Regions from separate parts of the Lysinibacillus sp. NPDC086135 genome, predicted to be linked through region 2. Evidence: riboswitches for the same ligand, from Rfam matches in the RefSeq annotation. Region 2 holds a riboswitch; the other holds the start of a gene.

Evidence for each region. A riboswitch is a leader RNA that binds a small molecule or an ion and turns the genes downstream of it on or off. The one in region 2 is predicted to bind cyclic di-GMP.
Region 1: another riboswitch for cyclic di-GMP. It lies ahead of ACIPKN_RS13185 (amidase); the one in region 2 lies ahead of ACIPKN_RS20685 (methyl-accepting chemotaxis protein).

The regions. Positions count from the first base shown of each region.
Region 1 covers NZ_JBIVCA010000009.1:83,477-91,042, reverse strand. Annotated here, with positions in the region: gene ACIPKN_RS13195 (saccharopine dehydrogenase family protein) at 1-233, shown strand, start outside; gene nspC (carboxynorspermidine decarboxylase) at 230-1,369, shown strand; gene ACIPKN_RS13185 (amidase) at 1,412-2,287, opposite strand; cyclic di-GMP riboswitch class I at 2,331-2,419, opposite strand; gene ACIPKN_RS13180 (DUF6366 family protein) at 2,623-2,829, opposite strand; gene ACIPKN_RS13175 (chemotaxis protein CheW) at 3,080-3,568, opposite strand; gene ACIPKN_RS13170 (M20/M25/M40 family metallo-hydrolase) at 3,594-4,709, opposite strand; gene ACIPKN_RS13165 (hypothetical protein) at 4,970-5,275, shown strand; gene ACIPKN_RS13160 (hypothetical protein) at 5,393-6,346, opposite strand; gene ACIPKN_RS13155 (acyl-CoA carboxylase subunit beta) at 6,490-7,566, opposite strand, start outside.
Region 2 covers NZ_JBIVCA010000018.1:75,203-82,768, reverse strand. Annotated here, with positions in the region: gene ACIPKN_RS20705 (MFS transporter) at 1-498, shown strand, start outside; gene ACIPKN_RS20700 (alpha/beta-type small acid-soluble spore protein) at 791-988, opposite strand; gene ACIPKN_RS20695 (YehS family protein) at 1,194-1,688, shown strand; gene ACIPKN_RS20690 (hypothetical protein) at 1,954-2,148, shown strand; cyclic di-GMP riboswitch class I at 2,379-2,464, shown strand; gene ACIPKN_RS20685 (methyl-accepting chemotaxis protein) at 2,573-4,315, shown strand; gene ACIPKN_RS20680 (SDR family NAD(P)-dependent oxidoreductase) at 4,315-5,067, shown strand; gene ACIPKN_RS20675 (sodium:solute symporter family protein) at 5,092-6,588, shown strand; gene ACIPKN_RS20670 (hypothetical protein) at 7,016-7,566, shown strand, end outside.

The DNA of each region.
Region 1 (7,566 bases), on a different contig from region 2:
GCTATAACGAAGTTGGTTCACAGGCAATTTCCTACACAACAGGTGTACCAGCAATGATTGGTGCAATGCTTGTGATGAACGGTCAATGGCGTAAACCTGGCGTTTGGAATGTCGAAGATTTCAATCCAGATCCATTCATGAATGCACTAAATAAATGGGGTCTACCATGGCAAGAAAGCCATAATCCAGAATTACTTGACCTTGAGTTAGATGTAAAGGAATTAAATCGATGAAGCCAATTGATTTCTCAAAAGTTCCATCCCCTTCTTACGTAGTGGATGAACGATTATTAACAAAAAATCTAGAACTTTTAAAATCGATTCAAGATCGCACAGGCTGCCGTATTTTACTTGCCTTAAAAGGGTTTTCAATGCATTCAACATTCCCTTTAGTGGGTGAATATTTAGCAGGGATTACGTCCAGCTCATTATTTGAAGCTCGACTAGGCTATGAAAAAATGGGCAAGGAAGTTCATGTCTATGCACCAGCTTACGTCGAACATGAAATGGACGAGCTTCTTGGCTACGTTGATCATATTGTATTTAATTCATTTAACCAATGGAATCAATATAAGGACAAAGTAAAATCCGCTGGTAAAACAATTGAATGTGGTATTCGTATCAATCCTGAGTACTCTGAAATTGAAACAGCACTTTACGACCCTTGCTACACGAATTCTCGTCTTGGCACAACATTAGCCAACTTCGACAAGTCACAGCTTGACGGTATTGATGGCTTACACTTCCATGCAATGTGTGAGCAAAACTCCGATACGTTAGAGCGTATTATACAAGTTGTCGAAGAAAAATTTGGTGATGTTTTACATCAAATGAAATGGTTAAACTTTGGTGGAGGTCACCATATTACTCGTGAGGATTATGATGTAGAAAAGCTTGTGAATATCATTAATTACATTCAAGACAAGTATAACCTTCTCGTCTATTTAGAGCCAGGTGAAGCTGTTGCACTTAATACAGGTTATTTAGTAGCAACTGTTCTCGATGTACAGAAAAACGGTATGGACCTAGCAATTTTAGATACATCGGCAACTTGCCATATGCCAGATGTTCTAGAAATGCCATACCGCCCAATGATTATTGGTTCTGGTCAACCAAATGAGCTAGCTTACACGTATCGTCTAGGCGGGCTTACTTGTCTGGCTGGTGATGTAATTGGTGATTATTCATTTGAACAATCTTTACAATCAGGCGATCGTCTAGTATTTACAGATATGGCACATTACTCAATGGTGAAAAATCATATGTTTAATGGCGTAAATCTTCCATCAATCGTTTCTTATAACGATGAAGAAGGCATTAAAGTCATTCGTGAATTTAAATTCGAAGACTATAGCGGCCGACTTTCATAAGGCAAAGAAAATCCTCTCCAACTTAATGCTGGAGAGGATTTTTTACGGCTGCATATTCATCCAACTATCAACATCATGAATGGCAAAACCATTATAACTTTTTTTATTGGCATAATATTGATGAACTTGTGCTAACTGTTTGTTCATATAGGCTTCTCCATCATCATAGAAGGTAATAGTATTCCCTTCATCAGTGGCTCCTGTTTCCACACCAATAACAATTGACTTTTTTACTTTTTTTGCATAATTTATTTCATGTTCAACGATATTAATAATGTCTTTAGCAGCATCTCGATAAGCCATTATTGAAACACTTTCCACTTGGTCAATTACCCAGTCAGCTAATAATTGGTTTTTGTAAGTAATTTCGTCAAACCAAAATGGCATATCAACTTCCAATGGCAATAGTAATCGGTCGGTATCCCCTTTCGCTCTAGTAAGAAGCGCTTGATAGGATTCAATCGTTTTCGCTTGGTTCGAGCTCCAGCCACTATTTAAATAGGGCTCTACATCAAGATGAACGCCAGAAAATTGCTCTGTTGCTGCTGCATTTCCATTATATGTTTGTAACCAATCAAATAGCTGATCCTGCATTTTATAGCCTTCTGTTGAAACCCAACTTGCAGAACCATCTAACGCATATACTTTTATCCCTTTTGCCGTTGCTTTATCGATAAAACTTTTGTAAAAATTACTTGCTATATCACTATTAATTTGTAAATATAATTTATTAACTTGTTTGCTTTCTAAAAATGAAAGTACTCCTGATTCATCTTCAACAATCTTTGTCGTGTCCCATAACCAAGTAGCCCTATCCTGCATGGCCATTGCGTCTACCTTTCCCATTGTTAATCCTAGCGTACTTACAATTGCTACTATAAAAACAATGATCGCTTTTGATAGTGAACGACTTCCCATATATTACATCTCCATTCTATTGGCCGAGGCTCATAGAATAGAACCTGGCAACCTGACAATCATGCACTAAAATAGTGTTTAGACTCATGGCTTTGCGTCCTTCCCTTTCGGTGAAGTTTGCCTTTTACAGTAGTTTTCTTACCATACATAATACGATGTTAGTATGGATATGTCAGTAGGTAAATCGCATAATTTTATTGTTAACTTTCAAATATGTGCATATGAACACAGGTTATTTTTACTATGTTAGAAATAAGTAATTATGTTGATAACTTGTAGCGATTGAAAAATCATGGATAGAAGATTATGGAGATATATCGATTCCTTTCATATCTTTAATTGAAAAATATTTTGTATATAATGTAGCCTATGAATAACACTAAAACTAATATTAACGTCTCTTTCCAACCCATACCATTTAAATTTCCGCTAGTTCCCCTATTTATTCCATCGTTTAAAGAGCCAGTAGGATTGTTTTTTAATTCACTTTGCCTTAAGTGTTCTCTTTTTTCTTCAGGTATTTGCTTTTTCTCTGTATTCATATGACAAATACCTCCTCAAAAAAGAATTATTTACTTATTTGTTTTGCAGCTCATTGGACGTCCCAATGAAAGCTACTAGTCGGAACGAAAATCAACGACACGTTTTAGTGATAAGCTTAATATTCGACATAGGTATTCAGTTTCCTTTTAATAAAGCTACTTAAAAAGAAAGACAGAATCACACATTTGTAATTCTGTCTCAAATATTATCTATGAAATATTGTATTGAATGATTTAATCATACAAAGACTTATGCCTCTACGTTTTCTTTTTCATTTTCAAGCATTTTGTGTAAATAATTAATTATTTCACGTATACCTTCTAATGAATTCACAAGTATCTTCGGGTCAACGTATGTGATCATACGATTTTCAAGATTAGCCACAGCTGTAAAATAGCGTGTTTTTGAATAATTAACAAGTCCCATCTGCTTTAATACCGACTCATCAAAATCAAGAATTTCACGAGCTTCTGTTACAAGTAATCCATAATTCACAACATCCGTGTTCAATACTATAATCCGTGCTGTTGCAGCATTAGAAGAACGATTATAAAGAATACGCTCAAAATCAAGCACAGGGACAAGCTCGCCACGAATTCTTGTGAAGCCTAGAAGATAATTAGGCAAGTGAGGAATCGGTGTTACTTGCTCTAACTTTTCAATCGAAATCGCTTGTTCTACAGGTACTGCATATTCCTCTGTACCACAAGCAAAAACTACTGCCTTTACACTTTCCATGCGGTCACATCCTCGATTTTTGTAGTTATTTTTTCGCAGACTCTTTAATGATTTCAACAAGTAAATCCGCTAATTTTTCTAATTCTTCGACTGGGATTTTTTCATTTGTTGTATGAATGTCCTCGTATCCAACAGAAAGATTTACTGTAGGGATGCCAAAGCCCGCAATTACATTAGCATCGGAACCTCCGCCTGAAATACCAAGCTTTGGTGTACGATCGATGTTGTGTACAGCTGCCATTGCCACTTGCACAACTTTATCTGATTCTGTTACACGGAATCCAGGATACATTAGCTTCACTTCAACTTCAGCCTTCGCACCTAACGAAGCAGCTACTTGCTCGAACGTCTCCTGCATATGCTTCGTTTGGGCATCTAGCTTCGCTTTGTCGATCGAACGAGCCTCCGCAAGAATTGTTACTTCGTCACATACAATATTTGTTGCCTGCCCACCCTCAAAGCGACCAATATTAGCTGTTGTTTCTTCATCTAATCGACCTAGCTTCATTTGTGCAATACATTTGGAAGCAACCGTAATCGCAGACACTCCTTTTTCTGGAGCGACACCAGCGTGTGCTGTTTTCCCAATTATTTTAACAGAAATTTTTGCTTGGAATGGAGCCGCTGTTACAATTCCTCCTACTTTGCCATCACTGTCTACAGCAAAGCCGTATTTCGCTTTAATTTTAGATGGATCTAACTCTTTAGCGCCAACGAGCCCACTTTCCTCGCCAGCTGTAATAATAAATTCAATATCACCATGTTCAATATTTTGCTCTTTTAAGCGTTTAGCCATTTCAAATAATGCGGCAAGACCTGCTTTGTCATCAGCACCTAAAATAGTTGTACCATCTGAAACGATATAGCCATCTTCACGAAGAGATGGTTTAATCCCTTTACCTGGGACAACTGTATCCATATGAGAAGTAAAATAAATTGGGTCAATATCTAATGAACCCTTTAGCGTAGCAAGTATATTACCTGCTCCATGCCCGTTACGAGTATGTGCATCATCTTGTTCTACTGTAAAACCAAGTGCTGTTAATTTGTCGATTAAAATCGGCGCAATCACTTCTTCATGTTTTGTTTCTGAATCGATTTGTACGAGCTCAAAAAACTCTTCTACTAAACGACTTGTCATGTTGTAGGACTCCCTTAGTTTACGTGTTATCCACGTCATAGTTATCTTCTATATTTTAGCATACTGCTGCGTTTGGTAAAATAAAACGATTACATTGTTTTTCAATTGGGCTATAATTATCCTCTTCAATTCAATTCAATTCGCAAATTATAGACGGGTAAAAGTGCTTCTTTTAGCGAACTACTTTTTTGAAGATAAATGGAAAATTTATGTTAAAATATTTTATAGATTATTCACGTCAATTTTTGGGGAGCGGTGACTTGAAGAAAAAAGTTATAATTATTGTTTCCTTATTGGTTGTAATTATATTGTTGCATTCAACACCAAGTATGGCATTAAGAACACATATATTTTTAATGGGTTATCCAAAAGCCGCAATTTCTTCAGGGATTATTGAAGATAAAGAACATAATGCAGTAGATAAAGATAAATTTGCTGAATTAAATGCCAAAGCATACACCCTAACAAATCCTCCAATAGAAAAAGCTACTCATGGCGAATTAAGAAACTTTCTTGTGAGGAAATTTGGATTTTTGCATTTTGCAGAATACTACGGTGATACTTAATAACCTTCGTCAGTCAAACAGGGGCTTTACACAAAAAAACGCTCAGATTATTGAGCGTTTTTTTCTGCTTTTTATGTTATTACTAATTTACCGTTAAAGGGAAAGTCTTTTCACAGATTACTTTTGAAAGATCGCTTCTTTTTCTTTATGTAGAGACTGCAAATAGCCATCTGCCTTATTATGTTTATCCTGTAGACGCAAAATCGTATTATGTACATCATCTTGTACACGGGAAACCTGCTCTCTGGCGGTAGATATTTTAGAATGGACAGACCAAGCTGAAAAAATATCATCAAAGAAATAGTCCGCAAATTTTACAAATCCATCTGTTTCAACTGCTAACGATTTCGTAGACATATCTTGTACATCCAGTAGTTCGTTTTGGAAGCGCTGTAATGCAATTTGAGCATTATGAAGATAATTTTCGGACTCATCAAGTGCATCATGCTTTAAATGTGTAGCAATGAGACCCCCACCAAAAAACGTATCCCATGCTGAGTAACCACTTGCAGAATGCAAGGACTCTGCAGCTTGTCCAAGCTTAGTAAGTGCTGCTTCACCAGCTTCTTCTGCTTCCCCTATCTCTATAATAAGTTGTTTCGTTAACATTTCTTCGTGCGCTAATTGTTCAAGCCTTTTTGCCTGTTCAGGCTCATGTATTTGTAAATAGCCTTTCTTTTTAGCATTTAATTGCTTTAAAACTTCATGCAACTCTTGTTCGTTAATTTGAGTAAGTTTAGTGTTTATTTGCCGTAAATCATCTGTCAAATCAAGTTCCATCTTCTTTGCTTCATTTATTTTTAATTCAAGAATAGCTGCTTCATCAATTTTTTCTGCACGTAGCTCATCTTGTTGCCCTGCCCACGTACGAATCGTATTCATAAAAGAAAAACCTTCTAACTTATCGAGTTTCAAACGAATTTGATTGAGTGCTTTAGAATGTTTGTAAATTTCCTGTTGTGCACGCTCGATTTGCCTTTCAATTAAATCCTTTTGTTCACTTAACCTACTAGCAGTTCTTAATTGTGCATGAATCATTTCTTGCTCTTTTTGTAATTGTTTCCATTCCATCCATCTCAACTCCTCTTATATATATGTACGAATGAAAATAGGAAATGTTTCAATTATCTGTTATTTCCAATAGATCTTTTATTATCAAATGTTCGTAAAAAGAAAGCCTAGTAACCCCAAAGGATACTAAGCTTGTACAATTTTTATAGAGGAATGTTTCCGTGCTTTTTCTCTGGACGTGTTTCATGTTTGTTTGATAACATATCTAGCCCTTGAATTAGCTTAATACGTGTATCACGTGGGTCGATAACATCGTCTACCATACCGCGAGATGCCGCCACGTATGGATTTGCGAATTTATCTTTATATTCTTCAATTTTCGCTGCACGTGTTGCTTCTGGATCTTCCGATTTTGCAATTTCACGCGCGAAGATAATGTTAGCTGCACCTGCCGCACCCATAACAGCAATTTCTGCGTTAGGCCAAGCAAATACTAAGTCTGCTCCAATTGATTTAGAGTTAAGGGCAACATACGCACCACCATATGCTTTACGCAGAATCACTGTAATTTTTGGTACAGTTGCTTCTGAGTATGCATAAAGGATTTTCGCTCCGTGACGAATGATACCGCCATGCTCTTGTTTAACGCCTGGGAAGAAACCAGAAACGTCTTCAAATGTGATGATTGGTATATTATAAGCATCACAAGTACGAATAAAACGAGCAGCCTTGTCTGAAGAGTCAATATCTAATCCACCAGCTAATACTTTAGGTTGGTTACATACAAGACCAACCGATTCACCAGCAATACGCGCAAAACCAACTACAACGTTTTTCGCAAATTCTGCATGAACTTCCATAAATGAGCCTTCGTCCACTATTTGCTCGACTACTTTTCGTACATCATAAGGACGAGTTGTTTCAATCGGTACAGTATCCACGATTTCCGGACGATAGTCATCACCCTCTGGACGTGCCTGACGAGGAGCTTTTTCTTTATTATTTTGTGGTAAGTAGCTTAATAGTTTCTTAATTTGATCAATAGCTTCTTCTTCAGATGGTGCGCGGAAGTGTGCATTACCACTTACAGCGTTGTTTACTTTTGAACCACCTAAATCTTCAGCAGAAATTTTTTCACCTGTTACTGTTTCAATAACTTTCGGTCCTGTAATAAACATTTGAGATGTCTTATCAACCATTAGAATGAAGTCTGTAATTGCTGGAGAATATACCGCCCCACCAGCACATGGTCCCATGATAACTGAGATTTGAGGAATTAC
Region 2 (7,566 bases):
TCTATGTTGCAAAAATCTCAAGGTCTATCCGTTTCAAGCTCGGCACTTTGGACAATTAGCACAGCAGTTGGCATGATTATTGGGATGCTAACATTTGGACGATTTATGGACCGATTTGGCGCAAAGCGTGCATTCGGAATCTTTTTACTTACCTCTGCATGTGCAGTATTTTTATACGCATATGCCACAGGTAGTATCGCAATTTTATTAGGTGGTGCAATTGTCGGCTTCTTTTCAAACGGGATGTTCGCAGGGTATGGAGCTTTAATTAGTAGCTTCTATCCGGTGCAAATTCGAAGTACAGCAACAAATACAATTTTTAACTTTGGTAGAGCAATTGGAGGATTTTCACCAATCTTTGTCGGCTATATTCTTCAAAGTTATGATATGACGGTCGTTATGATCTATTTAGCTGCCTTATATTGTATTTCCTTTATCGTGATGCTTACTCTAAAAAAAGGGGCAAGCGAGGCTTTACAACCGGTTGAAATTAAATAAATCAATTATGCCTCGGCATAAATTGTGTCTGGAATCGGCTTTGTGCTTAGGCCTGCAGATGTTTTTTGCGCGAAAGCGTAGTGCTAACGCAGCGTCAGCAACTGGTTTTGTCTGTGCGAAAGCGAAGTGGCAGCAACAGCACGATGCAGGTCAGTTAGCCGTTATCGCATGGATGCGATGATTTTAGGCTAACATCCTCTAAGAACCCCTTTCCGATTCCATGACATCCGCCGAACATGAAAGAACGAATGCCAATTTTAAAAAAGGGATTCGTTCTTTGTTTAATTTATTATTATAATAAACCTTTTGAACGTTTTTCAGCCATTTCTACGAGGCGTTTTGTTATTTCTCCCCCGACTGAACCGTTTGCACGAGAAGAGGCTTCTGGCCCTAATTGTACATTAAATTCTTGTGCGATTTCATATTTCAATTGATTAACGGCTTCATGTACACCGGGAACTAGAAGCTTATTTGAACTACGATTAGCCATTTATCTCACCTCCTTGTGATTAGAATGGTCGAGAGTTAGCTAATCATACATGTTAAAAAATAAAATGCACATTCTAAATACTTTAGTAAAGTAACTTTTGGAAAGCTAACTAAAATTGTGAATGTCTCTGCTATAATAAAGTAATGCTTCAATTAGGATAGGATTATTAGAAGCGCTTTTACAGTTAAAAATGGAGGTTTTTAAAATGACGAACAATGATATTTTAATTCGTTTAAGATATGCATTAGATATCAAAAATACAGATATGGTTAAAATTTTTCAGCTAGGTGGCATGGACTATACGAAAGAAGAAGTATTGAACATGCTTATTAAAGTTTATGATGAGGAAGAAGCACCAGAAGAATACATTAAATGTAATAATAAAATGTTAGAGGCTTTTTTAAATGGATTTATTACATTTAAACGGGGTCCGCAAAAGCCTAAGCCAGGTCAATCAGAAGGACCACTACCTGTTTCAGGAAAAGAAAGCCCTAATAATATGGTATTAAAGAAAGTGAAGATTGCGTTAGCCTTAACGACTGAGGAGATGCTCGATATTTTATATGATGGAGGCGTTAGCGTTTCGAAAGGCGAATTAGGTGCCATTTTAAGAAATCCAAGTCATCGTAACTATAAAGAATGTGGCGATCGCTTTGTGAGAAATTTTTTAAGAGGGCTGACAGATAAGTATAGAAATTAAAAAACGTTCACTCTGAATTGTCAAGTGTGAATTTCAATGAAAAACTAATGGATCAATGATTAACAAAGCAACTGCAATTTTGCAGTTGCTTTTTCGTGAAGAATTTTACGTAAAAATACTCGCTGTGATAAAAATATTCTGTAAAAAGCGCATTTTCCTTAGTTGAATATAGTTGACAATTTATGGCGGAATTGTGTACACTGGAAATGACATAAAGTTGTCACAAAGAGGAAAAATAAATGTTCACGAACAGAGGGGTGCTTTTATGTTTGGTTTAAACATTTTATTAGTTGCTTTCGCATGTGTTACAATCCCACTTGTTGTTGCTTCAGTGATGTTAGACATTTTTTATGCAGAAAAGAAACAAGTTCGTTTTTCATTACGCCGTACATCTATGTGGTATTCCTGCATGTTTGCTTTATCATTTATACCGTCGGTCTTATACATGACACTAAAATAGATATATCTTTAATTTGAATAATCATTTAGGGGTAATTGATTATTTAAAATTATAGTAGCAGCTACAATATTGCGTTGTAGCTGTTTTTATTTGTTATGAAGAGAATTGTGGATAAGCTGAGAAAAATAAGTAATATTATTCATTTTATACTAATAGTAAAATAGTAAAAAATATGTGAATTTTAACCTGGTAACATTGACTACTTTTACCCATTATGTTAATTTGAGGAGGAAAAAGATGGGCAAATCTACTGAAAGGTAGAGACGCAAAGCTACAGATCTAAGGTAATAAATACTATGATGGCTGAGCTGCAAAGGAGTACTAGTTAGGTACATATATTGCTAGTCATATTCTTTGATGCCTGTTTCTTTTGAAATTGGTTATTTTTTTTGCCCAAAATACGATCAAGGAGGAAGTAATAATCATGAAGTTGTTTAAAAATGTTTCATTAAAAAACAAACTTTTACTAACGGTTTCTATTATTGTTTTGCTTCTAATTGCTATTATTACTACACAAAGTATTAGAGAATTAAACAATCGAATGTCTGTTGATTTAGAGCAAGAGTTGAAAAGTGTTGGTTTATTGACAGCTATGAATCTTGATAGGAATGATGTTAAAGATTTATTGACTGAAAAGGGAGAGACTAACGCTAAATTTAAAAAAATTCAAAAGCAACTCGATAAGATTCAAGAAGAACAAGGGATCATGAGTTGGAGCTATATTTGGGATGTGAAGGACGCAGATGGCGTTAACCCGATCGGCTATACATCTAATTTGAACGATGTCTATGAAGCGGGTGAAATCTTTACTGATTTAGCAGATGAACATGTAAAAACAGCTAAATTGGCAATTAAAAATGATAGCACTGCTGTAACTGATATTTTCGAAGATCCTTATGGTTCATGGCGAACTGTGTTTACCCCTATTAAAGATGACAATGGCAAGCTCATTGCTTTATTAGGTATTGATTATTCTGCGGACTACATAAATACGATCATTAAAACAAGTGTCATAAAACAAATCGTTATAGCTGTTATTGGAATTTTACTTCTATTAGTTTTACTCTACATAATTATTGATCGTCTATTAAAACCACTTAAGAAAGTAGTGAACGCTGCAAATCAAGTAGCGAATGGAGAATTAATAAATGTAGATTTAGAAATAACGAAGGACGAAATCGGAAATTTATCTAAATCTATTAAAACGATGGTTTCCAATTTACAACATATTATTTTAAATATTAGAAATACATCTGACAACGTTTCTTCTGCTGCTAATCAGCTAACTGTTAATGCAGCAGAAACATATAACAGCTCAACTACTATTGCTCAAGATATGGGACAAATCACGCAAAACGCTGAGGCTTCAATGGTTATGACTGAGGAAACAGCTGCTGCTATGGAGGAAACAGCGACAGGTATCCAGCAAATTGCTGACTCTGCTAATACGGCAGCCGAATCATCTATTTCTGCTTCTCAAGCTTCAGAACGTGGAAATCATGTTGTTCAGCAAGTCATTGCACAAATGGAGTTGATTAATGATTCTGTTGAACAAATCGGTACAACAATAAACGGATTACATATCAATACGAAAAAAATTAGCGATATCGTAAATCTTATTACAGCCATAGCAGATCAAACAAATCTACTAGCATTGAATGCGGCAATCGAAGCTGCTAGAGCAGGAGAGCATGGGAAAGGCTTCGCGGTTGTCGCTGATGAGGTTAGACGATTAGCGGAACAATCATCACAGTCTGCAACGGAAATATACAATTTAATTAGTACAATTCAAGCTGATTCAAATGCCTCTATCACTGTTATGGAAAAAGGTAAAGAAGATGTAAAGGCTGGTATGGAGTTTACAAACGAAGTAGGGGAAATCTTTAAAGAAATTCTCACTTCATCAGAACAAGTTGCCAGTCAGATACGTGAAATTTCAGCTGCATCTCAACAAATTTCAGCTTCTTCGGAGGAAGTAGCAGCATCTGTCAATAATATTAAGCAATCTGCGGAGCAGTCATCTGAATTCTCGGCGAATGTGTCAAATGCAACACAAGAGCAATTGACGACCATGCAAGAGGTGAAAGAAGCATCTTCTTCATTAGGAAAAACAGCAGAAGAATTGCAGGTACTTGTAGCAAAATTTAAATTGGAGAACGATCAATAATGGACATTAATTTTAAAGGAAAAAATGTACTAATTACGGGTTCAAGTAAAGGAATCGGCAAAGCCATTGCTTTGGGCTTTGCCGAGCAAGGGGCTAATATATGTATCAATTATATTGGTGATGATAACGAGGCAGAGGAAGTTCGTGCGCAAGCAGAAAAGTTTGGTGTACAAGCTATAAAATGTAATGCAGATGTATCGAACTCTCATCAAGTTCAAGCTATGTATCAATATATGGACAAACAGTTAGGCGAAATTGATGTTCTTGTCAATAACGCTGGGTTCGCACAGGCTTCAAGCATTACGGATTTAACAGATGAGCAGTGGGATAAAATGATCAAAGTTCATCTATATGGTTGTTTCTACAATTGTCGAGAAGCAGCAAAAAGAATGAAAGAACGAAACAATGGAAAAATTATTAATATTTCTTCTGATATTGGTAGTTTAGGTTGTGAGGAATTTACGCATTATTCTGCTGCAAAGGGCGGTATTAATGCATTTACGAAGGCTTTGGCACGAGAGTTAGCACCTTCGATACTAGTCAATGCAGTAGCTCCTAGTGGTACATTTACAGACATCCTAAAGGAATTTGGAGAGAATTATGTAGAGGAAGAGTCTGCTAAATATCCGTTAAAACGATTAGCTCAACCAGAAGAAATCGCAAAGACCGTGTTATTTTTAGCTTCAGAAAATGCGAATTTCTATACGGGTCAAGTATTAACGCCAAATGGCGGAGTCGTTATGAACGGTTAATGTGAAAAACTGAGGAGCAATACTATGTTAAATATAATCATCTTTAGCTTATACTTAATTTTTATTTATTACATTGGATATAAAGGATACAAACGGGTTAATACTGCGGAGGATTTAATTGTTGCTGGGTGGAGCATGCCTTTATCTGTTGTCACAGGAAGTCTAGTGGCTGCCTTATTAGCAGCCCCATTCTTCTTTGCAGCGGTAGGCTCTGGTTATACAAGTGGCGGCTTTGAAGGTTCAGCGACAATGGGTGGTTTAGGGACTTGTATGATTCTTGGAGCACTCATTTGGACGAAGCCATTACGTAGATTAAAGGGCTGGACATTAGCAGATTACTATGGATTAAGATATGGCAGTAAAAAGCTCGGTGCTTATACAGGCGTCGTAATGGCGATTGCCTTTGGTGTCTTTAATGCTGCTGCGTTAACAGTTGGTGGCACGTATATTATTCAGCAGCTATTACAAATTGATTTCGTTCCAGCAGCATTACTTTTTGTATCATTAACTGCCTTATATTCTGTAATTGGGGGCCTTTGGGCTGTAGCCTATACGGAAATTGTTCAGGGGGCACTGGCAGTAGCGGGTATAGTAGGGATCACAATTTTTATCTTATTCTATTACCCTGATGTAACATTTAACCCGGAGTGGTGGAATATTAGTGAACTCTTCAATAAGGCTGGAGCAGAGTTTTGGACACTATATCTTGTGTTAGCACTTGGTGATATTCCGGCAGTGGACTTAGGACAAAGGGTAGCCGCGGCTAAAAGTCCAAAAGTAGCTCAGCGCAGTATGATTATAGCTGGGACTATTATTATCGCTATTAGCTGGATTCCGGGTATGCTAGGAGAAGCGTTCAAAACGATTTATCCTGGTAGTACAAATCCAGAGACATTGATGCTTGCCTTTGCTCAAGGATATTTCCCACCGTTACTAGCAGCCATCTTTTTAACAGCAATGGCAGCGATGGGGATGTCTACTGTAGCCGCGTGTTATGTTGCAACTTCAGGAATTGTCACGAAAAACATTTATTTAGACTTTATTAATCGTAACCCAGATCCTAAAAAACTGTTAAAATTTTCAAGACTTATTATTATTTTAAGTGCTTTGCTAGGTTTAGTTTTAGCGGTCAGCTTCCAGAAAGTCATTGATTTAGCCTACTTGGCATGGGATATTGTATTCGTAACAATTTTCTGGCCAATCGTTTTAGGGCCGTTTTGGAAGCGAGTAAGTACACCTGCAGTTTGGGCGAGTATATCTGTCGGGTTAGTATATTACATTATTACATCTTTAACACATGTGCCTAGTCTTACTATCCAATCAGAGGGGTTTTTAGGTTTATTAAATGAGCTGTGGCAGGCACCTGTTTTCTCAGGCGTTGTGATCACAGGTATTACAATTGTTATTGTTAGTTTGATTATTCCACCTTCGCAACATGTTCTCGAGATGCATAAAATTGAAAAAGATAAGACTTTAGACAATGTAGGCAGTAAAGAGGAATTAAAGGAACATTCAAATTGATAATTATTTATAAATAAAAATGGAAACATGAGGGCATTGATTTTTAATGCCCCCATGTTTTTTTATGCGGACAACAACACTAGCTTGTTTTGGCAAAAAAAAGTACTTCGGGAATGGATAAATTTTACCAGGGGAATGTTGTGAAATTTATTGTTACAAAAAATTAAAAAGTAAGTTTTCACATAGAAAATTATTGTCTGAGGAGATTACAGCAGGCGTTGTGGAAATAACGATGCTTGCTAATAAGGCTGCAAAGGTAAGAGAGAGTGGATGGAGCAGTAAAGCTACAATCAAGATAACCTCCATTTTAATGGCAGAATAACTGGTCCCATAGAAATTAAGAATGAAAAGATAATCGTTAGAATAAAATTTCTATTAACATGGATGAAATAAACCTATCGATTATCTTTTTGAGGGTGGGATATGGATGAAAACCTTTTTTCTTGTATTTCTAGGAATGACCTATTTATTATTAGCAAAGTTAGTCGAAGCGGCTATCTTTAGCAACGTCTATTTTTTAATTGGTTTAGGAGTATTAATAGCAGGAATTATTCGATATGTTAAAGAACGATATATCTATAACAATAGATTAAATGAAATGAAAGAGGCTAGTGAGGAGGAGCTTATGGCTATCCCTCATACGCATTGCATCATCTCAAATGATTGTTTAAATGCTTTATTACTAAATGAACTAACAAATACACTTTTTCTCGTAAGTAGAGAAGATTTAGAAGAAGATTTGATTACAAAAGAAATCTCATTCAATAAAATATATGAAGTTGCTATAGTGGAGGACGAAATGTATATTGCTAGGACTAGCAATAGTTTAATAAGTAGTTCATTACTTGGTGAAGATCTGGATATAGAAGAGGAATCCGATGATGAGGACCCTGAGGATAACGCTGTGTCTCAATTGACGTTGAAAATTGTAGCTGATAACTTATCTGATCCTATTCTAGAATATATTTTTCTTGATAA